Regions from separate parts of the Pseudomonas sp. S9 genome, predicted to be linked through region 2. Evidence: predicted binding sites of a transcription regulator. Region 2 holds the regulator's gene; each other region holds the start of a gene.

Region 1 (4,503 bases), on a different contig from region 2:
GCTGTCAACGTTGGCTGGAAGCAGGGTGTACAGCCCCTTGGTTTCACCGGCATAGGTGGCTTCAGCCTCAAAGGTGTAGGTGCCAGGCGGCAAGAGATTGCCGCTCGAATCCTTGCCATCCCAGATAAAACTGATGTTGCCTGCTTCCTGCTCACCCAGATTGACCCGGCCAACCACCGAGCCCGCACTGTCTTTGACATTGACGTAGACGTTGCTGCTGCTGGTCGGCAGAATCAGGCTGGCCTTGAAGCTTTCGCTGGTATCAACCACCGCACTGTCGGTCGGCACAATCACCTTGCGCCCAACCAGCGACGATGCCTGCAAGGCCTGCGAAGACTGATAACCCGACAGCAAGGTGTCGACACTACCGTTCAACTGCTGAATACCTTCTACCTGGCTGAACTGCGCCAACTGGGCGATGAACTCGCCGTTACCTTGCGGCTCCAGCGGGTTCTGGTTGTTCAATTGGGCGACCAACAGGTTCAAGAACTCGTCTTTACCCAGTTCTTTGTCGGTGCCGGTGCTGGGCGATTTAATCTGCAGTTGATCAAAGACCGAACTGCCAACGCCACTGGTGCTATCGACGCTCATTTAGCGTTCCTCATTGATGGCTTACTGACCCAGGGTCAGCACCTTCTGCAACATTTGTTTAGCGGTATTCATCATTTCAACGTTGGTCTGGAAAGCCCGGCTGGCGGAAATCATGTCAGCCATCTCTTCGACCACATTGACGTTGGGGTAATAGACGTAGCCGTTTTCATCGGCAGCCGGGTGGGTAGGCTCATAGCGCGGCATCAGCGAGCTCTGGCCCTCAACAATCCCCAGCACGTGGACACGGCTGCCTGCCGCATCCTGCTCGGCAAACAGCGAACCGCCGTCAGAACCCTGGGCCTGATTAAACATGGTGGCAAACACCGGGTGGCGAGCGCGGTAGGTCTGGTCAATGTTCGAAGAAACCGACTCGGCGTTGGCGATGTTGCTGGAGATGGTATTAAGGCGCGTGCTTTGCGCGCTCATGCCGGTCCCGGCAATATTGAATACACTGGCTAGTGACATGGCATCAGTCTCCGTTAATCGCCGCGCAGGGCGCTGATCAGCCCTTTGAACTTGCTATTGAGTAGGGTAAAGCTCGCCTGGAAGTCGACGGCGTTTTGCGCGTAATTGGACTGCTCAAGCTGGGTATCGACCGTGTTCTGATCCAGCGAAGGGCTCATCGGGATGCGATACTTGAGCTCGGCTTCTGCAGTGGCCATGCCTTCAGCGCTGATATGGTGTGCATTGGTGCGGTTCAGGGCAAAGGTACCGCCCTGGGCCTTGGCATTCTGCTCGGCAAGCACTGAGGCAAAATCCAGATCACGGGCCTTGTAGTTAGGCGTGTCTGCGTTAGCCATGTTGTTGGCCAACACTTCAGCACGCTGAGCGCGAAAGCCCAGTGCCTGTTGGTGAATGCCGAGTGCGCTTGCGAAGCTGATACTCATGGTTTGTGCCCTTGCCGTTTGCCGAAGCAGTTTTCTGTGCAAGCAACAAAGCAAACCCTGTGCCAATTAATTTAGTCGTTTAAATACAATGACTTACGAATTAATCTTTTGAATATCCAAGCACAAGCGGCAATGGTTTTCCGCTTGCGGCAATGAGCCGGCCTGATCTTGGAAGCATGCTTGCCGCCCTGCACTGCCGGCGGCGAGGGTGCCGGAAAGACGGGCAATGAGCCAACATTGGCAATGAGGGAGCAGCGCCGAAACCGGTTCAGCGCTGCGGGAATATCAGCTAAAGAACTTGCGCATGGAGCGCGACAACCAGCCACTGGGCTGCCGGTCCTGGGTGATTCGATTCATGTTGTCGATAACGACCTTGGCGTAGGCCGCATCATCATTGCGGATGTGGTTGAACAGCCAACGCGACAACAGGTTGATCAATTCGTGGGTGATATCTTCACCGGCCTTGAAGCGCATGTTGTACTCGTTGACCTTGCCGATAAAGACTTCATGGACGCGCTTGTGCGGGCGGGTAAAACTGTAGCCGGACTCTTCAAGCAGCGACTCTTCGAACGCAAAATGCGAAAGCGTGTAGTCAACCAGGTCATTGAGCACATGCCCCACCTCATCGCGATTAAGCCCCTCCTGCTGCGCCACAATCAGCAGGTTGATCATGGTGACAATACGCCGGTGCTGGTTATCGATGACCTCTATACCGGTATTGAGGTCGTTTTGCCAAACAAGTAATTCCATAGCCCTGTCCTGATAGCACTCACTCGAGTGCCGGGCACTTTATCGACAGCAGGTGCCGCAGGGACTGACTTGAATCAAGGCATTGAACATTGCGACCAACGCCGACCCTATTTGACCTTGTAGATAATGCCCGGGCTGCACTGCACCATCTGATACAGATCAGGCAGTGCATTGAGCGCCTCGGAGGCGCCCAGAAACAAGTAGCCGCCAGGTTTCAAGGTCGCATGAATGCGGGTGAGGATGTCCTTCTTCACTTCTGCTGAAAAATAGATCAATACGTTGCGGCAGAACACCACATCAAACTTACCCAGGCCAGCAAAGCTCTCCAGCAGGTTCAGCGGGCGAAACTCAACACGACTCCTGATCGGCGCCTTGACCGCCCAGCGCCCCGGCGCCTTGGGTTCAAAGTAGCGCTGCAAACGCTCCTGCGACAGGCCGCGGCCGATGGCCAGGCTGTCGTACTCACCTGACTTGCAGTTAGCCAACATGGTCGGCGACAGATCTGTTGCAACGATTTGTGCACCACCGCGCAACTGGCCGATATTGCTTTTCTCGAACTCATCAATGGTCATCGACAGCGAATAGGGTTCCTGCCCGGATGAGCAGGCGGCTGACCAGATGCGCAGGCGCTGGCCCCCATTGGCCTTGAGCAACTCCGGCAAGACGCGCTTTTTCATCACCTCAAAGGGATAGGTATCGCGGAACCACAGGGTTTCATTGGTGGTCATGGCATCGACCACCTGTTCACGCAAACCACTACGCGGCATGGCCTGCATACGCTGCACCAGTTCGCCGAGACTCTTGATGTTGTTCTGTTCCATCAGCTTGTTGAGTCGACTTGAAACCAGGTACTGCTTATTGGTGCCCAGCAAAATTCCACAGGCTTTTTCGAGGAAGCTCCGGAACTGTTCAAAATCCAAATTTCCTGACGACACTCGTTTTGCCCCGCAAAATATTAGTGTTGATTAGTGAGACGCCCGGTCAATATAAACCAATCTACGCGGGCCTCTGATGCACCATCACCAGCTGAAGGCACAGACATCACCCAACCGCTGGTCGCTTTGGCTGGCAGCTTACTGGCCCTGATCCACCTTATTGATGCGTTCGACCACTCTTGAGGCTAAATCATCAGGCCGGAACTTGGCGAGAAAATCATCGGCCCCTACTTTCTTGACCATCGCCTGGTTGAAGACCCCCGACAACGAAGTGTGCAACAACAAATGCACGCCCTCCATCCGCGCATCACTGCGAATCGCCGTGGTCAGTGTGTAGCCGTCCATTTCTGGCATTTCGATATCGGAAATTATCATCAGCAGCTCATCCGCCGGACGCTTGCCTTCATCGGCCATTTTGCGCAAATAGTCCAAGGCCTCACGACCATCGTTAAGCGCAGTGACTTCCACACCAACAGTTTGCAGGCAACGCGATACCTGCTTACGCGCCACAGACGAGTCATCAACAATCAACACATGCTGCTTGACCGCCTTGACATGGGTTGCGGCGTCGACAACACCCTCAGAAATCGCTTCGGAGGTTGGTGACACCTCAGCCAGTACTTTTTCCACATCGATGATTTCGACCATCTGTTGATCGAGATGGGTAACCGCCGTCAGGTAGTGGTCGCGGCCTGTGCCTTTAGGCGGTGGCAGGATCTCTTCCCAGTTCATGTTGACGATGCGCTCAACCGCACTGACCAAGAAACCCTGGGTCTTGGTGTTGTACTCGGTGATGATTACAAAGCTGTTTTTCAGATCAGCCAGCGGTTTGCACCCTGTCGCTAGCGACAGGTCAATAATCGGGATGGTTCCACCGCGAATATTGGCAACCCCACGCACCACGGAATTGGATTTGGGCATTACGGTCAGGCGCGGACACTGCAGTACCTCTTTGACCTTGAACACATTGATTCCGTACAGCTGCCTGCCCTCAAGGCGAAACAACAGCAGCTCCAAACGATTTTGTCCGACTAACTGGGTGCGTTGATTCACCGAGTCCATGACACTAGCCATGCCCACACTCCTTAAAAAATGCGCCCGTAGAACTGAGGTTAGCAGGCGGCACGGGCCTTGCACGCTAATCAATATGACCGTAAAAACGACGTTATCCCGACAGACCTTGGCAAAAAGCTACCAACTGGTAATGGCTTTACTGATGCCCGTGACCATCGGTTTCAGCCCAATGGCTGCGGCAACTTCAACCCTGCCTGACCAGCTTATCGGCGCCGCCCAGACTTTTCTTGAGGTCGCGGTGGTCGACTATTTGCAGCGCAGCGATA
Region 2 (4,503 bases):
ACGCAGCCAATGGGGTGACCACGGCGCAAGGAATGAAAGCGTATTTAAATGACAGCAGGATGCTCTTGCTGTCCAACGTAAGAGGCCAGCATGAGGTTCGTTAAAACCCTCCCCCTTCTGCTCAGCTTGGGTGCATCGCTAGGAAGCGTTCATGCCTGGGCTTTGCCAACTGACCGCGATCAACCGATTCGCGTGCAGGCAGACAGCGCAGAACTTGACGACAAGCAAGGTGTTGCGGTTTATCGCGGCGATGTCGTCATCACTCAAGGCACGATGAAAATCACCGGTGACACGGTCACCATTACCCAGAATGCCAAAGGCGAAATCGACGTTTTCACTTCAGTCGGACGCCCGGCCTACTATGAGCAGAAACCTGCGGTAGACAAAGAAATCGTCAAAGCCTACGGCCTGACCATCCAATATTTTGCAGCCAATGAACGTATTGTCCTGATTGACCAAGCCAAGGTCATTCAAGAGGGCAACACCTTCGAAGGCGAGAAAATCGTCTACGACACGCAGCGCCAAATCGTCAACGCTGGCCGCGCAACAGGTACCAAGGTGACCTCGCCGCGCCCACGCATCGATATGGTGATCCAGCCGAAGAACAAACCCACCCAAGGGCAGTAATTAATGGCTACATTGAAAGCCCAACACCTGGCCAAAAGCTACAAAAGCCGCCAGGTTGTCCGTGACGTTAGCCTGAGCATCGACAGCGGCCAAATCGTCGGCCTGCTTGGCCCTAACGGTGCAGGTAAGACCACCTGCTTCTACATGATCGTGGGCTTAGTGCAGGCTGACCAGGGACGCATCCTGATTGACGACCTCGACGTCAGCCATCAGCCCATGCACGGCCGCGCACGTGCCGGCATTGGCTACCTGCCTCAAGAAGCATCGATTTTCCGCAAGCTCAGCGTTGCCGATAACATCATGGCAATTCTTGAGACTCGCAAAGAACTTGACCGTGCTGGCCGTGAAGCTGAACTGGAAAGCCTCCTTGAGGAGTTCCATATTCACCATATTCGCGACAACCTGGGCATGAGCCTGTCCGGCGGTGAGCGACGCCGGGTTGAAATTGCCCGCGCCCTGGCAACAGCACCGAAATTCATCTTGCTTGATGAGCCATTTGCCGGTGTTGACCCGATCTCGGTTGGCGATATCAAGCAAATCATCCACCACTTGAAAGCCAAGGGTATCGGCGTGCTGATCACCGACCACAATGTGCGCGAAACGCTGGATATTTGCGAAACAGCCTATATCGTCAGCGACGGCCAGCTCATTGCGGAAGGCAACTCGGAAGCGATTCTGGCCAACCAGACGGTAAAAGAAGTCTACCTGGGCCATGAATTCCGCCTTTAACCCGGTTTTTCTCAACCGATTAGCGTCAACTGCTAGGCAAAGCACTGCAATTCGGGCATATAATTTGCTTCCTTGAGGCGCCCATCAGGCGCCCTGTAGTGGATTGCGCAAAGACGCCGGTAAATAAGGTCTGCAATGAAACCATCGCTAGTCCTGAAGATGGGCCAGCAGCTGACGATGACTCCTCAGCTGCAACAAGCCATTCGCTTACTCCAACTGTCGACCCTGGATCTCCAGCAAGAAATCCAAGAGGCACTGGAGTCAAACCCAATGCTCGAACGTCAGGAAGACGGCGAAGACTTCGACAACTCGGACCCCATGGCCGACGGCGCCGAGACCGCCACCGCCGAGCAGCCTGCACAGCAGGACAATTTCCAGGAAACCAGCTTCCAGGATGCTCCGCAAACCGTGGACAACCTCGAGGATGGCGAGTGGAACGAGCGTATCCCCAACGAACTCCCAGTGGATACCGCCTGGGAAGATGTCTACCAAACCAGCGCCAGCAGCCTGCCCAGCAGCAGCGATGACGACGAATGGGACTTCACCACGCGCACTTCGACCGGCGATAGCCTGCAGAGCCATATGCTCTGGCAGCTCAACCTGTCCCCCATGTCCGACAAGGATCGCCTGATTGCGGTTACCCTGATCGACTGCATCAATCCTCAGGGCTACCTCGAAGAAACCCTGCAAGAGATTCTCGAAGCCTTCGACCCGGAACTGGACATCGAACTCGACGAAATAGAAGCCGTCCTGCACCGCATCCAGCAGTTTGAACCCTCAGGCATTGCCGCCCGCGACCTGCGCGAATGCCTGACCCTGCAACTGCGCCAGCTGCCAGTCAAGACCCCCTGGCTTGCCGAAGCCCAACGACTCGCCAATGACTATCTGGATTTGCTGGGCAACCGCGATTACAGCCAGCTGATGCGCCGCATGAAGCTCAAGGAAGACGAACTGCGCCAGGTCATCGAATTGATCCAGAGCCTCAACCCACGACCGGGCTCGCAGATTGAGTCCAGCGAACCCGAATACGTGGTACCCGATGTCATTGTGCGCAAACACAACGAGCGCTGGCTGGTTGAACTCAACCAGGAAGCCATGCCCCGACTCCGCGTCAATGCGCAATACGCGGGTTTTGTGCGCCGCGCCGACTCGAGCGCCGACAACACCTTTATGCGCAACCAGCTTCAAGAAGCCCGCTGGTTTATCAAAAGCCTGCAAAGCCGCAACGAAACGCTGATGAAGGTTGCGACCCAGATCGTTGAACATCAACGGGGCTTTCTCGACTACGGCGACGAGGCGATGAAACCACTGGTGCTGCACGATATCGCCGAAGCGGTGGGCATGCACGAGTCGACCATTTCCCGGGTCACCACCCAGAAATTCATGCACACCCCCCGTGGCATTTACGAGTTGAAATACTTCTTCTCCAGCCACGTCAGCACCTCCGAAGGCGGAGAATGCTCGTCTACAGCGATCCGCGCGATCATCAAAAAACTGGTTGCAGCGGAAAATGCAAAAAAGCCGTTGAGTGACAGCAAGATCGCTGGTTTACTGGAGACACAAGGCATTCAAGTAGCTCGACGCACAGTTGCTAAATACCGGGAATCACTCGGTATCGCGCCTTCAAGTGAACGCAAGCGATTGATGTAACAGCTGATGAACAGGAAGATCGTCTCAATCACTATCGAACTGACCCGCTCTTAGCTAAAAGCAGCCATACTAAGGGCGTAAAGGTGTCAGGCTCGGTTACTGGGGGTCTTACGCGCCACAGTGTTCCGGCGGCAGGCAACTCGGCCTGTCTCTTACACACGGCAACAAGGAGAAAGCGGTATGCAAGTCAACATCAGTGGACACCAACTGGATGTGACCGACGCCCTGCGCGAGTACATCGACGAAAAATTCAGTCGACTAGAGCGCCACTTCGACAAGATTACGAACGTACAAGTCATTATGGAGGTCGAGAAGCTCAAGCAGAAGATCGAAGCCACCTTACACATTGCAGGCGGCGAGATAGTCGCCAACGCCGAACATGATGACATGTATGCAGCAATCGATTTACTGACCGACAAACTCGATAGACAACTTATCAAGCACAAGGAAAAGCAGCTCGACCGTCAACAGGGCGCAATGGCCCGTTGATATCGCCCTACTCCTATGATCCGACTTGAAAATATCCTGACCCCCGGCCGTTCCCTGGTGAACGTGCCGGGCGGCAGTAAAAAACGCGTTCTCGAACAGATTGCCAACCTGGTTGCGCGCGAATTGCCCGACCTCGATGGACAAGACATTTTCGAAAGCCTGATCGCCCGCGAAAAACTCGGGTCCACTGGTTTTGGTAATGGCATTGCCATTCCACACTGCCGTTTGCCTGCGTGCAATGCCCCCATCAGCGCCTTGCTCAAGCTCGACTCAGCTGTCGATTTCGACGCGATTGATGGCGCCCCGGTTGACTTGCTGTTCGTGCTACTGGTTCCTGAAGCCGCTACGGATGAACACCTAGAGCTGCTTCGTCAAATAGCGAGCATGCTTGACCGCAGCGACGTCCGTGAGCGACTGCGCCAGGCACAAAGCAATGAAGCCCTGTACCAGGTTGTTGTCGACGTACAGAACAACAGCTAAACGACAGAGAACCTACATGCGCTTGATAATAGTCAGCGGGCGTTCAGGATCAGGTAAAAGCACCGCCCTTGATGTACTCGAGGACAACGGCTTCTACTGCATAGACAACCTGCCGGCCAGCTTGCTTCCCCAGCTAGCTGAACGAGCGTTTCAGCAGAAAGATTCAGCTCACCCCAATGTCGCGGTGTCGATCGATGCCCGCAACCTGCCAAGCGACTTGAACATGTTTCCCGAGTTGCTTGAACAAGTCCGTGCGCGCAATGTTCAGTGCGACCTGCTGTACCTGGACGCCAACGAAGAAACGCTGCTCAAACGCTTCTCTGAAACGCGCCGGCGCCATCCGCTGACCAACGACAATCGGTCGTTGGCGGAAGCCATTACCGATGAAACCCTGCTGCTTGAGCCAATCATTGATCTGGCCGACCTGAAGATAGACACCACCCACCTGAATCTCTACCAACTGCGCGACACCTTGGCCTTGCGCCTGCTGAACAAGCCGGATCCGGGCACTGCATTTCTGGTTGAATC
Region 3 (4,503 bases), on a different contig from region 2:
TGCGATCCTGGCTTTGGCGGCTGTGTTTGCAATCACCATAACCGTACAAACTGGCATGCCGTTGATTGGTGCCATGTTGTTCCCGGTTGGTTTCGTAATGCTTTACCTGATGGGGTTCGACTTGCTCACCGGGGTGTTCGTACTCACGCCATTGGCGCTGCTCGACAGGCGTCCTGGTGTGACCCTGGGTGGCGTACTGCGCAATTGGGGGTTGGTATTTACCGGCAACTTCGCTGGTGCATTAACCGTGGCAGTCATGATGGCATTTGTCTTTACCTACGGTTTTTCTACCAGCCCCGGTGTCATCGGCGAAAAAATTTCGCACATTGGCGAAGCGCGTACCCTGGGTTATGCCGAGTACGGTCTCGCGGGCTGGCTGACCATTTTCCTGCGTGGCATGCTGTGCAACTGGATGGTTTCGATGGGGGTTGTGGGAGCGATGATCTCGACCACCGTCAGTGGCAAGACCATCGCCATGTGGATGCCGATCATGCTGTTTTTCTACATGGGTTTTGAGCATTCGGTGGTGAACATGTTCCTGTTCCCGTCAGCGATGATCATGGGCGGTAATTTCTCGGTAATGGATTACATGCTCTGGAATGAAATCCCGACTGCACTGGGTAACCTGGTTGGCGGCCTGGCTTTTACCGGCCTGACCCTGTACACCACCCATGTGCGGACGGCTCCTAAGCGCTCTTTCAGTTAATTGCGCCATAACGCCCCGAGCCAGGTGCTGGCGGGGCGTATAGGGAGTCGCATGACAAGCCAGCTCAAGGTTTCGGTAGGGCAATACTCGACCAGGGGACGCAAGCCGACCAATCAGGATTTTCACGGTATCTGCATTCCGCAGGAGCCGCAGCTGTCAAGCAAAGGCATTGCCATTGCCCTGGCGGACGGCATCAGCAGCAGCGCTGTCAGCCACATTGCCAGCGAGTCTGCGGTGGGCAGCTTTCTGGGCGATTATTACTGTACATCCGATGCATGGTCGGTGAAGAAATCGGCGCAACGCGTGCTGATGGCGACGAACTCCTGGCTCTATGCGCAGACGCGGCAGAGCCAGTACCGCTATGACCTCGACCGGGGTTATGTGTGCACGCTGAGCGCAATGGTCATCAAGTCGACTACCGCGCATATCTTTCATGCGGGTGATACGCGTATCTACCGTCTGCGCGATGGCCAGCTTGAGCAATTGACAGAGGATCATCGGCTCTGGATCTCCCGGGACAAGAGCTATTTGAGCCGGGCGATGGGCATCAACGCGCATCTTGAACTGGATTACCGCAGGTTTCAGTTGGAGCCGGGCGATCACTTTGTCTTGGCAACCGATGGGGTCTACGAGTTCACCAGCGCTGCGCGTGTGGTTGAGTTGATCGCCGAGGCCGGGGATTTGGATAGCGCTGCCCGGGCGATTGTCGAACATGCCTATGAACAGGGCAGCGATGACAATCTCACGCTGCAACTCGTCCGGCTCGACAGTCTGGGACAGCAGGACGCCAGCGAGTTACAGCAGCGACTGACCGAGCTGCCATTTGCTCCAATACTGGAGGCACGCGAGCTGTTTGACGGTTATCAGATAATCCGTGAACTCTACGCCAGCAGTCGCAGCCATATTTACCTGGCACGAGATATCGAGAGCCAGGCCCAGGTGGTACTCAAGGCTCCCTCGGTAGATATGCAACATGACCTGGCGCACTTGGAGCGCTTGCTTGGCGAGGAGTGGGTTGCGCGGCGTATCGACAGCCCGCATGTGCTCAAGGCACCGGCCCAGACACGCAAGCGCAACTACCTCTATAGCGTCAGCGAGTTTGTCGAGGGCCGGACGCTGCGCCAGTGGCTGCTTGACCATCCACGGCCCGACTTGGAGCTGGTGCGGGTCATGGCTGAGCAAATCGGTAAAGGCTTGCAGGCCCTCCATCGCCTGGAAATGCTGCATCAGGACCTACGTCCTGACAACATCATGATTGATCCCAGCGGTGGCGTGAAACTGATCGACTTTGGCTCGGTACAGGTTGCCGGTTTGCTGGAGATCAGCTCGCCCATTGAACGCAACCAGCTATTGGGCACGGCGCAGTACACCGCGCCTGAGTATTTTCTCGGTGAACGCGGTTCACCAGGTTCCGATCAATACTCCCTGGCGGTCATCATCTACCAAATGCTTAGCGGCCGGTTGCCTTATGGTGCCGAGGTGGCCAAGTGCAAAAACCGCGCGGCGCAGAACCGCCTGGTCTACCAACCGTTGCGAGACCATGACCTCGAACTGCCTGCCTGGCTGGATGATGTGTTGCACAAAGCGCTGCAACCTGACCCGCGCAAGCGCTACGCCGCACTTTCTGAATTTATTTTCGAACTGCGCCAACCCAGTCGGGAAATCCTCGGCAAGCACCGGCCGCCATTACTTGAGCGTAATCCCTTGTTGTTTTGGAAAGGGCTGTCGGCGTTCCTGGCGGTGCTGGTTATCTGGTTGTTGAGCCGGGGTGGTTGAGGAGCCTCTGAAAAGGGAGAGCGGTAACTTCCTCGGTTTACTGGCTTTTCAGAGCCCCCAAGCGTATCTGGCAATGCTGCTTGGCATTAGTCTGGTGCGTCGCAAGCGGGATTTGCACCATTGCAGTTCCGGATAGTCCTGCTTTGAGCTGTATAAGCACCGCCAAAAGCCGTGTAGGACGCCTACTGCAGCGCTTTTGAAAATGTGGCATAAGCCTTGCTTTTACTAAGTCAATACCCTCGCTAGAAGTGGGTGGCCCAGGCGATCAAAGGCGATCGAACTATCTGCAAGGATCATGGGCAATAGTCGCTAGGCCAGGCATGCAGCCTGTAGTCCAGCGTTTACGAACAGGCAAAGGCGCCTGGAACCGCAAGGTTTCAGGCGCTTTTTTTTTGCTTTGAAAACCTGATTGGCTTGGATAGGTGCTCTATGAACTCCAGTGTCGCAACCTTGAAAAATCCACAAACCCTGATCGTTATTGGCAATGGCATGGTCGGCCATCATTGTGTCGAGCAGTTGGTTGAGCGCGGCGCCCTGGCTCAGTACAAGATCCATGTGTTCAGTGAAGAGCCGTTGCGGGCCTACGACCGGGTACATCTTTCCGAATACTTTACCGGCCGTGATGCCGAGTCACTGGCGTTGAGTGGGGTTGAGCTCTATCAGCAGCCGGGGCTGACTTTGCATTTGGGGGTGCCGGTGCTGGAGATCGATCGCCAGCGAGCAGAGGTAATCACCGCCGATGGTTGTTTCTCGTTCGATAAGCTGGTGCTGGCCACGGGCTCTTATCCATTCGTGCCGCCAATCGAAGGCGCCGAGGGCGAGTCGCGCTTGGTCTATCGTACCCTGGCCGACCTGGACACTATCCAGGTTGCGGCCAAGAATGCACGTCGCGGCGTGGTAGTGGGTGGCGGCCTGCTGGGGTTGGAGGCGGCCAATGCCCTGAAATCCCTGGGGCTGGAAGCGCATGTGGTTGAGTTTGCGCCGCGCTTGATGCCCGTGCAGCTGGATGATCACGGTGGCTTGGCGCTCAAGGCGCAAATTGAAGCGCTCGGCGTGAGTGTGCATTTGTCCTGCGCCACGCAGTCGATCAGTGCTGGTGATGAGTATCGCTACCGCATGAACTTTACTGGCGATGAGTTTCTGGAGACCGATCTGGTCGTGTTTTCCGCCGGTATCCGGCCGCAGGACGCCCTTGCCAGGCAGTGTGGTCTTGAGCTGGGGCCGCGTGGTGGCGTGGCGATCGACAGCCAGTGCCGTAGCAGTGACCCACAAATATTCGCCATTGGTGAATGCGCTGCCTGGAACGGGAGTGTCTTTGGCTTGGTCGCCCCCGGTTATCAAATGGCTCGCGCGGTTGCAGCGCAACTATGCGGTGAAGACAGCTCGCCGTTCATGGGAGCAGACATGTCGACCAAGCTCAAGCTGCTTGGGGTCGATGTCGGTTCGATTGGCGATGCGCATGGCGCTACTGCCGGCTCGCGCAGCTATCGCTTTATCGACGAGGCCACGGCCAGCTATCGCCGCCTTGTGGTTTCGCCGGATGGTAAGCATGCCATTGGCGCCGTGCTGGTGGGGGACAACAGTTATTACGATGCCTTGCTGCAATATGTGCAAAACGGCATCAAGCTACCAGCTGATCCCGCTTGCTTGATCTTGCCACAAGGCGAGGGTGCGCCTGCATTGGGCGCCGATGCATTGCCGGACACGGCCACTATTTGCTCCTGTCATAACGTCAGTAAGGCTGCAGTGTGCGCGGCGATTGATGATGGCTGTGCCGACCTTGCTGGGGTCAAGACCTGTACCAAGGCCGGGACTGGCTGTGGCGGCTGCGCAGCTTTGCTCAAGCAGGTTTTCGAGCATGAGTTGACTGCCCGTGGCGTGGTTGTCGACAAGAGCCTGTGCGAGCACTTCGCCTATACCCGCCAGGAGTTGTACTCGATTGTGCGCGTCGAGGGCATAGAGAGTTTTGACGAACTGTTGAGCAAGTATGGCAAGGGCCATCTTGGTTGCGACATCTGTAA

What was found. Region 2 encodes sigma-54, which starts transcription at its own class of promoters, with help from an activator protein. Its sites were predicted from a motif close to ANTGGCATNNANNTTGCTNT; they were not measured.
Region 1: flgB (flagellar basal body rod protein FlgB) is a predicted target of sigma-54. The motif match lies at 1,526-1,545, and genes of this name have one in related genera.
Region 3: nirB (nitrite reductase large subunit NirB) is a predicted target of sigma-54. The motif match lies at 2,686-2,705, and genes of this name have one in related genera.

Annotation. Positions count from the first base shown of each region.
Region 1 covers NZ_AFFX01000001.1:7,562-12,064, reverse strand. The annotation lists gene flgD (flagellar hook assembly protein FlgD) at 1-591, opposite strand, end outside; gene flgC (flagellar basal body rod protein FlgC) at 613-1,056, opposite strand; gene flgB (flagellar basal body rod protein FlgB) at 1,071-1,478, opposite strand; gene PSES9_RS0100065 (bacteriohemerythrin) at 1,764-2,228, opposite strand; gene cheR (protein-glutamate O-methyltransferase CheR) at 2,336-3,163, opposite strand; gene PSES9_RS0100055 (chemotaxis protein CheV) at 3,302-4,237, opposite strand; gene flgA (flagellar basal body P-ring formation chaperone FlgA) at 4,311-4,503, shown strand, end outside.
Region 2 covers NZ_AFFX01000011.1:179,983-184,485, reverse strand. The annotation lists gene lptC (LPS export ABC transporter periplasmic protein LptC) at 1-104, shown strand, start outside; gene lptA (lipopolysaccharide transport periplasmic protein LptA) at 91-627, shown strand; gene lptB (LPS export ABC transporter ATP-binding protein) at 631-1,356, shown strand; gene PSES9_RS0119580 (RNA polymerase factor sigma-54) at 1,492-3,006, shown strand; gene hpf (ribosome hibernation-promoting factor, HPF/YfiA family) at 3,187-3,495, shown strand; gene ptsN (PTS IIA-like nitrogen regulatory protein PtsN) at 3,511-3,975, shown strand; gene rapZ (RNase adapter RapZ) at 3,992-4,503, shown strand, end outside.
Region 3 covers NZ_AFFX01000009.1:89,429-93,931, reverse strand. The annotation lists gene PSES9_RS0116660 (formate/nitrite transporter family protein) at 1-706, shown strand, start outside; gene PSES9_RS0116655 (bifunctional protein-serine/threonine kinase/phosphatase) at 758-2,482, shown strand; gene nirB (nitrite reductase large subunit NirB) at 2,912-4,503, shown strand, end outside.